One region of the Sedimentitalea sp. genome, then DNA from elsewhere that is predicted to be linked to it. Evidence: riboswitches for the same ligand, from Rfam matches in the RefSeq annotation. Region 1 holds a riboswitch; the other holds the start of a gene.
The links. A riboswitch is a leader RNA that binds a small molecule or an ion and turns the genes downstream of it on or off. The one in region 1 is predicted to bind thiamine pyrophosphate.
Positions count from the first base shown of each region.

Region 2: linked by a shared signal. The riboswitch ahead of thiD (bifunctional hydroxymethylpyrimidine kinase/phosphomethylpyrimidine kinase) and the one ahead of thiB (thiamine ABC transporter substrate binding subunit) in region 1 are both predicted to bind thiamine pyrophosphate.

Region 1 is NZ_JBDWLR010000044.1:22,097-26,305, forward strand. Features, by position in the region: gene ABJO75_RS11565 (thiamine/thiamine pyrophosphate ABC transporter permease ThiP) at 1-558, opposite strand, end outside; gene thiB (thiamine ABC transporter substrate binding subunit) at 534-1,511, opposite strand; TPP riboswitch at 1,545-1,644, opposite strand; gene aroC (chorismate synthase) at 1,816-2,916, shown strand; gene ABJO75_RS11580 (AEC family transporter) at 2,920-3,864, shown strand; gene ABJO75_RS11585 (DMT family transporter) at 3,910-4,209, shown strand, end outside.
Region 2 is NZ_JBDWLR010000095.1:40,153-44,361, reverse strand. Features, by position in the region: gene ABJO75_RS27185 (mechanosensitive ion channel domain-containing protein) at 1-180, opposite strand, end outside; gene mscL (large conductance mechanosensitive channel protein MscL) at 274-699, opposite strand; gene ABJO75_RS27175 (YtoQ family protein) at 865-1,314, opposite strand; TPP riboswitch at 1,570-1,669, shown strand; gene thiD (bifunctional hydroxymethylpyrimidine kinase/phosphomethylpyrimidine kinase) at 1,725-2,534, shown strand; gene ABJO75_RS27165 (FAD-dependent oxidoreductase) at 2,531-3,526, shown strand; gene thiS (sulfur carrier protein ThiS) at 3,510-3,707, shown strand; gene ABJO75_RS27155 (thiazole synthase) at 3,711-4,209, shown strand, end outside.

The sequences.
Region 1 (4,209 bases):
CTGTCGCAGCATCGGCCATTCCAGCAATTGCCACATCGCGCGCGACCCGGCGCCAAGCTGTGCGGCGAGACGGAACCGTTCTGCCGGAATTTCCTGCCAGCCTTGCAGGATCAGCCGGGTTGCCAGAGGCAAATTGAAAAACACATGCGCCAGCACCACGCCATGCAGTCCGTAAATTTGCAAGGGCGGCAAGCCGACCCAACCGAGCGCCTCGCTGATCCAGCCGCTGCGCCCGAATACCGCCAGCAGCCCCAGCACGGCGACGATCACAGGTAAGATGAACGGTGCGCCCAAAAGTGCGATCAGAATGCGTCGACCCGCAAAGCGTCGCCGCGCCAACGCCCGCGCAACCGGTACGGCAACGGCGACACTGAACGCGGCAGAAAGCGCGGCCTGCACCACGGTGAACCGCACGGCCGCCCAATCAGACGGCCCAAGACCGCGTCCGGGTTCGGCGCGCAATGCAACCGCAACCAGCGCACCAAGAATCAGCGCTGCGACAATTGCCGCCGCGCCAACTCCGCTGCGATGGCCTATTGGCTGAGCGCGCCCAGCCACTCTGCCAACGCTTCATCCCGCAATGTTGCGGCTTCGTTTGCGGGAATGATCAATGCCTTATCCGGTTTGACCAGAGTTTCGAATCCCTGCGGCAAGCCACCTGCTGGTGTTACTGCCGGATACATCCAGTTCGTTGTCGGGATCACGGATTGAAACGCATCCGTGACCATGAAATCCAGAAAGGCGTCTGCCAGCTCTGGTTGATCGGAATTGACAAGCTTTGCCGCCACTTCGATCTGTAAATAGTGTCCTTCGTCAAACGCCGCCGCTGCTTTGCTGGCATCTTCTTCGGCGATCAGATGATAGGCAGGCGAGGTGGTGTAGGACAGCACCATGTCAGCCTCGCCATCCAGAAACAGCCCATAGGCTTCGCTCCAACCCTTGGTCACGGTGACGATGTTGTCTGCAAGCGCTTCCCAGATGGCCGGTGCCTCGTCGCCATAGGCCGCCTTGACCCACATCAGCAATCCAAGTCCCGGGGTCGACGAACGCGGGTCCTGAATGACAATCTTGGTATCGCTGTATGCAAGCGCACGAAAATCGCTGGGTGCCGTGGCATCCGCCTCGTGCACAAAGGCAAAATAGCCCCAGTCATACGGCACGAATACCGGATCATTCCACGGCACCGGCAAGGTGTAGTCGGCGCTGACCGCATGTGGTGCGAAAAGGCCGGTTTCCACCGCCGCCTCGGTCAGGTTGGTATCCAGCCCCAGAACGATATCCGCATCGCTGCGCGCACCTTCAAGCTTGATCCGCGCCAAAAGCGCTGCGCCATCACCGGCCCCGACCAGTTTCAGATCGCAACCACAACTTTCTTCGAATGCTTTTTCGATGACCGGTCCCGGCCCCCATTCCGCGACAAAACTGTCATAGGTATAGACGGTCAGTTCCGATGTCTCGGCATAAGCTGCCGTGGCACAACAAACTCCCGCTGCAATCGCAAGATACTTCATGGCATCCTCCATTTGCGGCGATGGGCAGGGATGGAAGGGGTTCCAGACCTTTCCTACGCCGGTATTAGCCGGTTCAGGTTCAACGGGTCCGCATTGCGCGTCTCAGCCATTCAAGGCACCCCGAGGTGGCGGAAACCCTAGTTCGCGGGCCCCGCAATGACAAGCGCCTTACCCTTCATCTTTGTCAAAATACTCCGGGGGAGTAGCCCGCAGGGCGGCGGGGGCAGCGCCCCCCTGCAGCACGACAACCGCTTGCGAGACTTTGATCCCCCCGCTAAAGCACATGCCAAAAGGAGCACCGCCCATGTCGACCAACAGCTTTGGCCACCTGTTCCGTGTGACCACCTGGGGCGAAAGCCACGGCCCTGCGATCGGGGCGACGGTTGATGGCTGCCCGCCGGGTGTTGTGGTTGACGAAGCGATGATCCAGCACTGGCTGGATCGGCGCAAGCCGGGTCAGAACAAATACACGACACAGCGGCGCGAACCGGATCAGGTGCGCATCCTGTCGGGTGTGTTCGAGGGGCTGACTACCGGCACGCCAGTTCAGCTGATGATCGAAAATACCGATCAGCGCAGCAAGGACTATGGCGACATCAAGGACAAGTTTCGTCCGGGACACGCGGACATTACCTATTGGCAGAAATACGGTATCCGTGACTATCGCGGCGGCGGCCGCTCATCGGCACGGGAAACCGCGTCTCGCGTGGCGGCCGGTGGTTTGGCGCGCGAAGCGATCCGGACGCTGGCACCGGATGTTCAGATCACAGGCTATATGGTGCAGATGGGGGAACACGCCATCGACCGGGCGGAATTCGACTGGGCGCAGATCGAAGCGAACCCATTTTGGGCACCCGATGCGCAAGCGGCGGAAACCTGGGCCACCTACCTCGATGGGCTGCGCAAATCTGGCAGCTCGGTCGGGGCGATCATCGAAGTCGTTGCCCGCGGTGTACCCGCAGGGCTGGGCGCACCGGTCTATGGCAAGCTTGACACGGATCTGGCCGCCGCAATGATGAGTATCAATGCGGTAAAAGGGGTCGAGATCGGCGAGGGCATGTCGGCGGCGATGCTGACGGGTGAGGCCAATGCCGACGAGATCTTCATGGGGCAGGGTGGTCCGAAGTACAGTTCAAACCATGCTGGCGGCATTCTTGGCGGCATCAGCACCGGACAGGATGTCGTGGTACGCTTTGCCGTTAAACCCACCAGTTCAATCCTCAGCACGCGCAAGACCATAACCAAATCAGGCGAAGAGACCGAGATCATCACCAAAGGCCGCCACGATCCCTGCGTCGGTATCCGCGCGGTGCCGGTGGGCGAGGCGATGATGGCCTGTGTGATCCTTGACCATATGTTGCTGCACCGTGGTCAGGTCGGTGAGAATCGCGGCAGGATCGGCTGATCCTTGGCAACCATCCTCGGCATCACCTTTCCGATCTATGCTGCCATTGTGATCGGCTATTGGCTGGTGCGGGCCGGGTGGTTGTCGTCCTCCGACATGCGTCTTCTGGGCAACTTTGTCCTGAACATCGCGCTGCCCGCATTGCTGTTCAAGGCACTGGCGACACGGGATTTTGCACAGGTGTTTCAGCAGGGTTACGTGCTGGCCTATCTTGGAGGTGGGGTTGCCACCATCATCGTCGTCTATCTGTGGTTCACGCTGAAACGAATTGATCCCGCGCGCCGGGCGTTGGCGGTGATGGGCAGCAGCTGTCCAAACTCGGGCTTTGTTGGGTTCCCCATCATGCTCTTGGCGTTCCCGGATATCGCGGGGATCGTATTGGCGCTGAACATCCTTGTGGAAAACATCATCCTGATCCCGATCTGCCTGGTGTTGATCGATTTTGCCAAAGGAAACACAGGCGTGGGCCTTGGGGCGCGGCTGGGCGCGATCCTGCTCGGTATGCTGAAGCGTCCGATGATCATCGGCCTTCTCGCCGGATTGGCGGTCTCGCTGTTCGGTGTTCGGGTTCCCGGCCCCGTTCTGGGCCTCACTTCGATGCTGGCTGACTCGGCAGCGGCACTTTCTCTGATCGCCATTGGTGGCGCATTGGTCGGGCTTCCCCTGCGCGGCAACAAGTCGCTTGCGGCGCAGATCGCAATTGGCAAGCTGGTGGTGCATCCGGCGCTGGTGGCATTAGCGGCTGCGATTGTGTCGATGATGGGACTGGCGGGTATGCCGGATGATTTGCACATCGCGGTGATCCTGTCGGCAGCGATGCCCATGTTCGGAATCTATGTGGTGCTTGCGCAGGAACAGGGCTTGGAGGGGGCTGCGTCCATTGCCATGCTGGCCGCGACATCCGGTGCGTTCTTCACCTTGAACGCGCTGATGCTCTGGCTGATCTAAGGATACCCCATTGATCTTTTTGCGTGTGCGGCGCAGGAAGGCCGCATGGCAAAAATGTTAACATCGCATCGACCGGGGCTCGCCGTTTCGCTCAAGCTGTGCGCGATCGGCCTGTTCACGGTCATGGCGGCGCTGATCAAGGCCACGTCAGCAGAGGTACCGCCGGGTGAAGCGGTGTTTTTCCGATCGTTCTTTGCGATCCCGGTGATCGTCGTATGGCTCGCGGCGCGGGGTGAATTGCGACACGGGTTGATCACCAAGCAACCGATGGGTCACTTTTGGCGTGGGTTGCTGGGTACGCTGGCAATGGGGCTGACATTTGCAGGGCTGGGTCTTTTGCCCTTA
Region 2 (4,209 bases), on a different contig from region 1:
CATGCTTGCGGCGAAATTGCCCAAAGTCTTGTCGATTCGCGGATGGCGGTTCACGCGGTTTCGAACAAAGCTCGAAATACCGCCAGCAAAGATCCAACCCACAATCAGGACCACCAGCGCCTTGGCTGCATTGATTACCAGCGGTCCGAAGCCACCCAATTGTTCCATCATCTGTTCCAAGACACTCGCCCTCTTTTGTGATCAATCCTGATCACGCTTAAAGAAAAAGGGCCTGCCTAAGGCAAGCCCTTTCCATTCGCGCGAGTGGTATTTTTATTGCTTTTTGAGAGAGTCGCGAATTTCGACCAGCAATTCGATCTCGGTTGGCCCCGCAGGTTCTTCGGGTGCCTCTTCTTCGGGCTTTTCGGACATGGATTTGGCACGGTTCACGGCCTTGACCAAAAGGAATACTACAAAGGCGATGATAAGAAAGTTGATCACGGCCATTACAAAGCGGCCCCACGCAAATACTGCAGCGCCGGCTTCTTCGGCTTCGGTGATCGATGCAAAACTGCCTTCGCCCAACAGGATGTATTGACCGGCGAAATCGATACCACCCATGAACAGGCTGATGAACGGATTGATCAGGTCGGCAACCAGCGAGCCGACGATTGCGGTGAACGCTGCACCGATGATGATACCAACCGCCATGTCCATGACATTGCCCTTGGCGATAAAGTCTTTGAATTCCTGGATCACTATCATTTTCCCTAGAATGAAGATCAAATTGAAATCACATGTCTGCGATGAATTTGATTCATACTCGGTGACAACCCGTGCCGTCACGGGGAAAGCACGCCTTTTTCTCCCCGAAACACGAATCGAGGATAAAGCAAAATATAATGTCAGTGATCTTCAGGCGGTTCAGCCGGGCAATTGGCCGGTCAATACATAGCGCAGAACATCGACAACTTGGCCCGGCTCTTCGGCAACAGCGAGCGCGGCTGCATGCACTTCTTTCAGCGCATGCTGATGTTCGGGCGGGTTCAGAACGATCAGCGATTTTCCCAACGCCGCAGCATAGCCTGCATCAAAGGCCGCGTTCCACTGTTTGTATTTGTCGCCAAAGCGGACGACCACGACGTCGGCGTCCTCCAACCCCTTGCGGGTGCGGATCGCATTCACCATCGCACCTTTGTGGTCGTGCCAGTATTTGTTCGGCTCCGCCCCAAGTATCGCAACCCCGCAGTCGTCGCTGGCGCCGTGATCGGTGACCGGGCTGTCGAATGTCACGTCCAGATCGTCAGAGCCTTTGACGATCTGCTCGCGCCAATCTGTATGAATTTCTCCTGAAAGATATACTTTCAACGTCATGGTCGGGGCCTCCTGCTGTATCTGTCACAGACCTAACGCAGGCAGGGAACAGCGGCAATCCGCGATTCAGATGAACAGGCGTCAGGGCAGATATATGGTTTGCTGACGACTTGGCTGTGCTTTCCCATCGGTCCCTTCAGTCGCGCGCCTTCCGCACCTGCTCAGGAAACTTGAGCATTGCAGTTTATGTAAAGCTGTCCTATTCACGCCAGCGACATAGGTCGCTACGGCCCCAGCTGGGGCAAGCGGCAAGACAATCATCCGTCGGGGGGCCCTTTGGGCTGAGAGGTGCAGGCACCGACCCGTCGAACCTGATCCGGGCAATACCGGCGTAGGGAACGGGTAGATCGTGCGAAGAACGCACAGGCTCATTCTCACGTTGGTACGTCCGCAACATTGGAGACGTGCCTGTGACTGCCAAGACCCCGATTGCACTGACGATTGCAGGTTCTGATAGCGGTGGCGGTGCGGGCGTGCAGGCCGACCTCAAGGCGATGTCAGCGAACGGTGTCTATGGGGCGAGCGTCATAACCGCAGTGACGGCGCAGGACACAACGTCTGTGACGGCCGTGCATGAAGTCCCTTCGGAGATCGTCGCCGCACAAATCGACGCGGTTCTGTCTGATCTCAGCGTCGACGCCATTAAGATCGGGATGCTTTTTTCCGCGGCAAACATCGAAATCACCGCCGAACACCTGACGTCGTTTGAGGGTCCGGTCGTGGTCGACCCGGTGATGATCGCCAAATCCGGCGACACGCTTTTGCAGGACGCCGCTGTAGAGGCGATGATCCGCCATATCCTACCCCGAGCTGCTGTCTTGACGCCAAACCTGCCAGAAGCTGCGCGGTTGCTGGGCGAACCCGAGGCGCAATCGCCCTATGAAATGGCGGCGCAGGGGCAGCGCCTTGTCGCGATGGGGCCAGCGGCTGTTCTAATGAAGGGCGGCCATGCATCTGGTGCAAGCTGTGTCGACGTGCTGGTCAATGCAACGGGCGTCATCGCAACATGCGAGGCGCCCCGCGTGGAAACGCGCAATACACACGGAACAGGGTGCACCTATTCGGCCGCGATTGCAGCACAGCTTGCGCGCGGGCTTGACCTGAGCGCTGCCGTCACCACCGCACATACCTATCTTCAATCCGCGATCGCGGCGGCGGATGATCTATATATCGGAAGCGGACACGGACCGGTCCATCATTTTCACGGGCAATGGACATGACCAAGGTTGCGGTCATAGGGGCCGGTGTTGCCGGTCTTTGCGTGGCGCGGGCCTTGCTGGATCGTGGTGCAGAGGTCACCGTGATTGATCGCCACGCAGACGTTGGGCCACACGCCTGTTCGTGGTGGGCAGGTGGCATGCTTGCCCCGTTCTGCGAAGGGGAAAGCGCCGAGGAGCCGGTGGTTCGGCTTGGTTCCGAGGCTGCAGATTGGTGGGCGGAAAAAACGAGTGCCGTGCATCGTTGCGGTTCGCTTGTTGTGTCTCCGACCCGAGACAAAGCCGATCTTGCGCGATTTGCACGCCGAACCGGGGGATATCGCGAGGTCAAAGGTGCTGAGATCGCTGCGCTTGAACCGGATTTGGGAGATCGTTTCGCAAGCGGGCTGTTCTTTGAATCCGAGGCTCATCTGGCCCCGCGCGCGGCGCTTGCAACGTTGCGTTCCGGTCTTGTCGCTGATGGTGCCGCCTTTGTCCAAGATACCGCTGATCCAGATGAGTGCGCGAAACAGGGTCTGACGATCGATTGCCGTGGGTTTCAGGCAAAAGATGCGGTGACCGATCTGCGGGGCGTCAAGGGCGAGATGCTCGTCCTGTCCTGCCCTGATATCGAGTTGAATCGCCCGATCCGGATGCTGCACCCGCGTGTGCCGCTTTACATCGTGCCGCGAGGTGATGGCATTTTCATGCTCGGTGCGACGATGATCGAGGGCAAGGCAGGCAAATACGTAACCGCTCGCGCGATGCTTGAGTTGCTCAGCGCGGCCTATGCGCTGAACCCTGCGTTTGGCGAGGCCGAAGTGCTCGAAATCGGCGTCGACAGCCGCCCGGCATTTCCCGACAACATGCCGCGCATTCGACGAGACGGAAACCTGATCCGTGCGAACGGCCTGTTTCGACACGGGTTTCTTTTGGCCCCTGCCATGGCGCGGATGGTGGCCGAATTGATCTTTGACAACAAAACGCCGGAGGTGATGGATGAAGTTGCAGCTTAATGGCGCGCCGGTAGAGATGCAGGGGGCCACCCTGACTGATCTGCTCGAGGCGGAAGGGTTCGGTGGGGCCAAGGTCGCCACCGCAGTGAACGGCATGTTTGTGCCTGCCCCTCTCCGTGCAGGCCATGTTCTGAACGATGGTGACAGCATCGAAGTCCTCGCCCCCATGCAGGGCGGATAAGGCATGCGTAGTTTTTACGGCACAACGCTGGAAAATGGCTTCATGCTCGGAACGGCGCAATACCCGTCGCCGGCAATCCTGGCCGAGGCGTTCAAACGCAGCGCCGCAAGCGTGGCCACCGTATCTTTGCGTCGCGAAAGCGGACGGGATCGACAAGGGCAGGGTTTCTGGCAATTGATCCGCGATCTAAACGTTCACGTCCTGCCGAACACGGCCGGATGCCACAGCGTCAAAGAAGCGGTGACAACCGCACATATGGCGCGCGAAGTCTTTGACACGAAATGGATCAAGCTCGAAGTCATAGGCGAGGAAGATACGCTTCAACCGGATGTGTTTGGTTTGGTCGAAGCGGCGCGCATCCTGTCGGAAGACGGGTTTCAGGTGTTCCCCTACACCACCGAAGACTTGGTTGTCGCCGACAAGTTGTTGCACGCGGGATGCGAGGTCTTGATGCCGTGGGGTGCGCCAATCGGGTCGGGATTGGGGCTGAACAATATCTTCG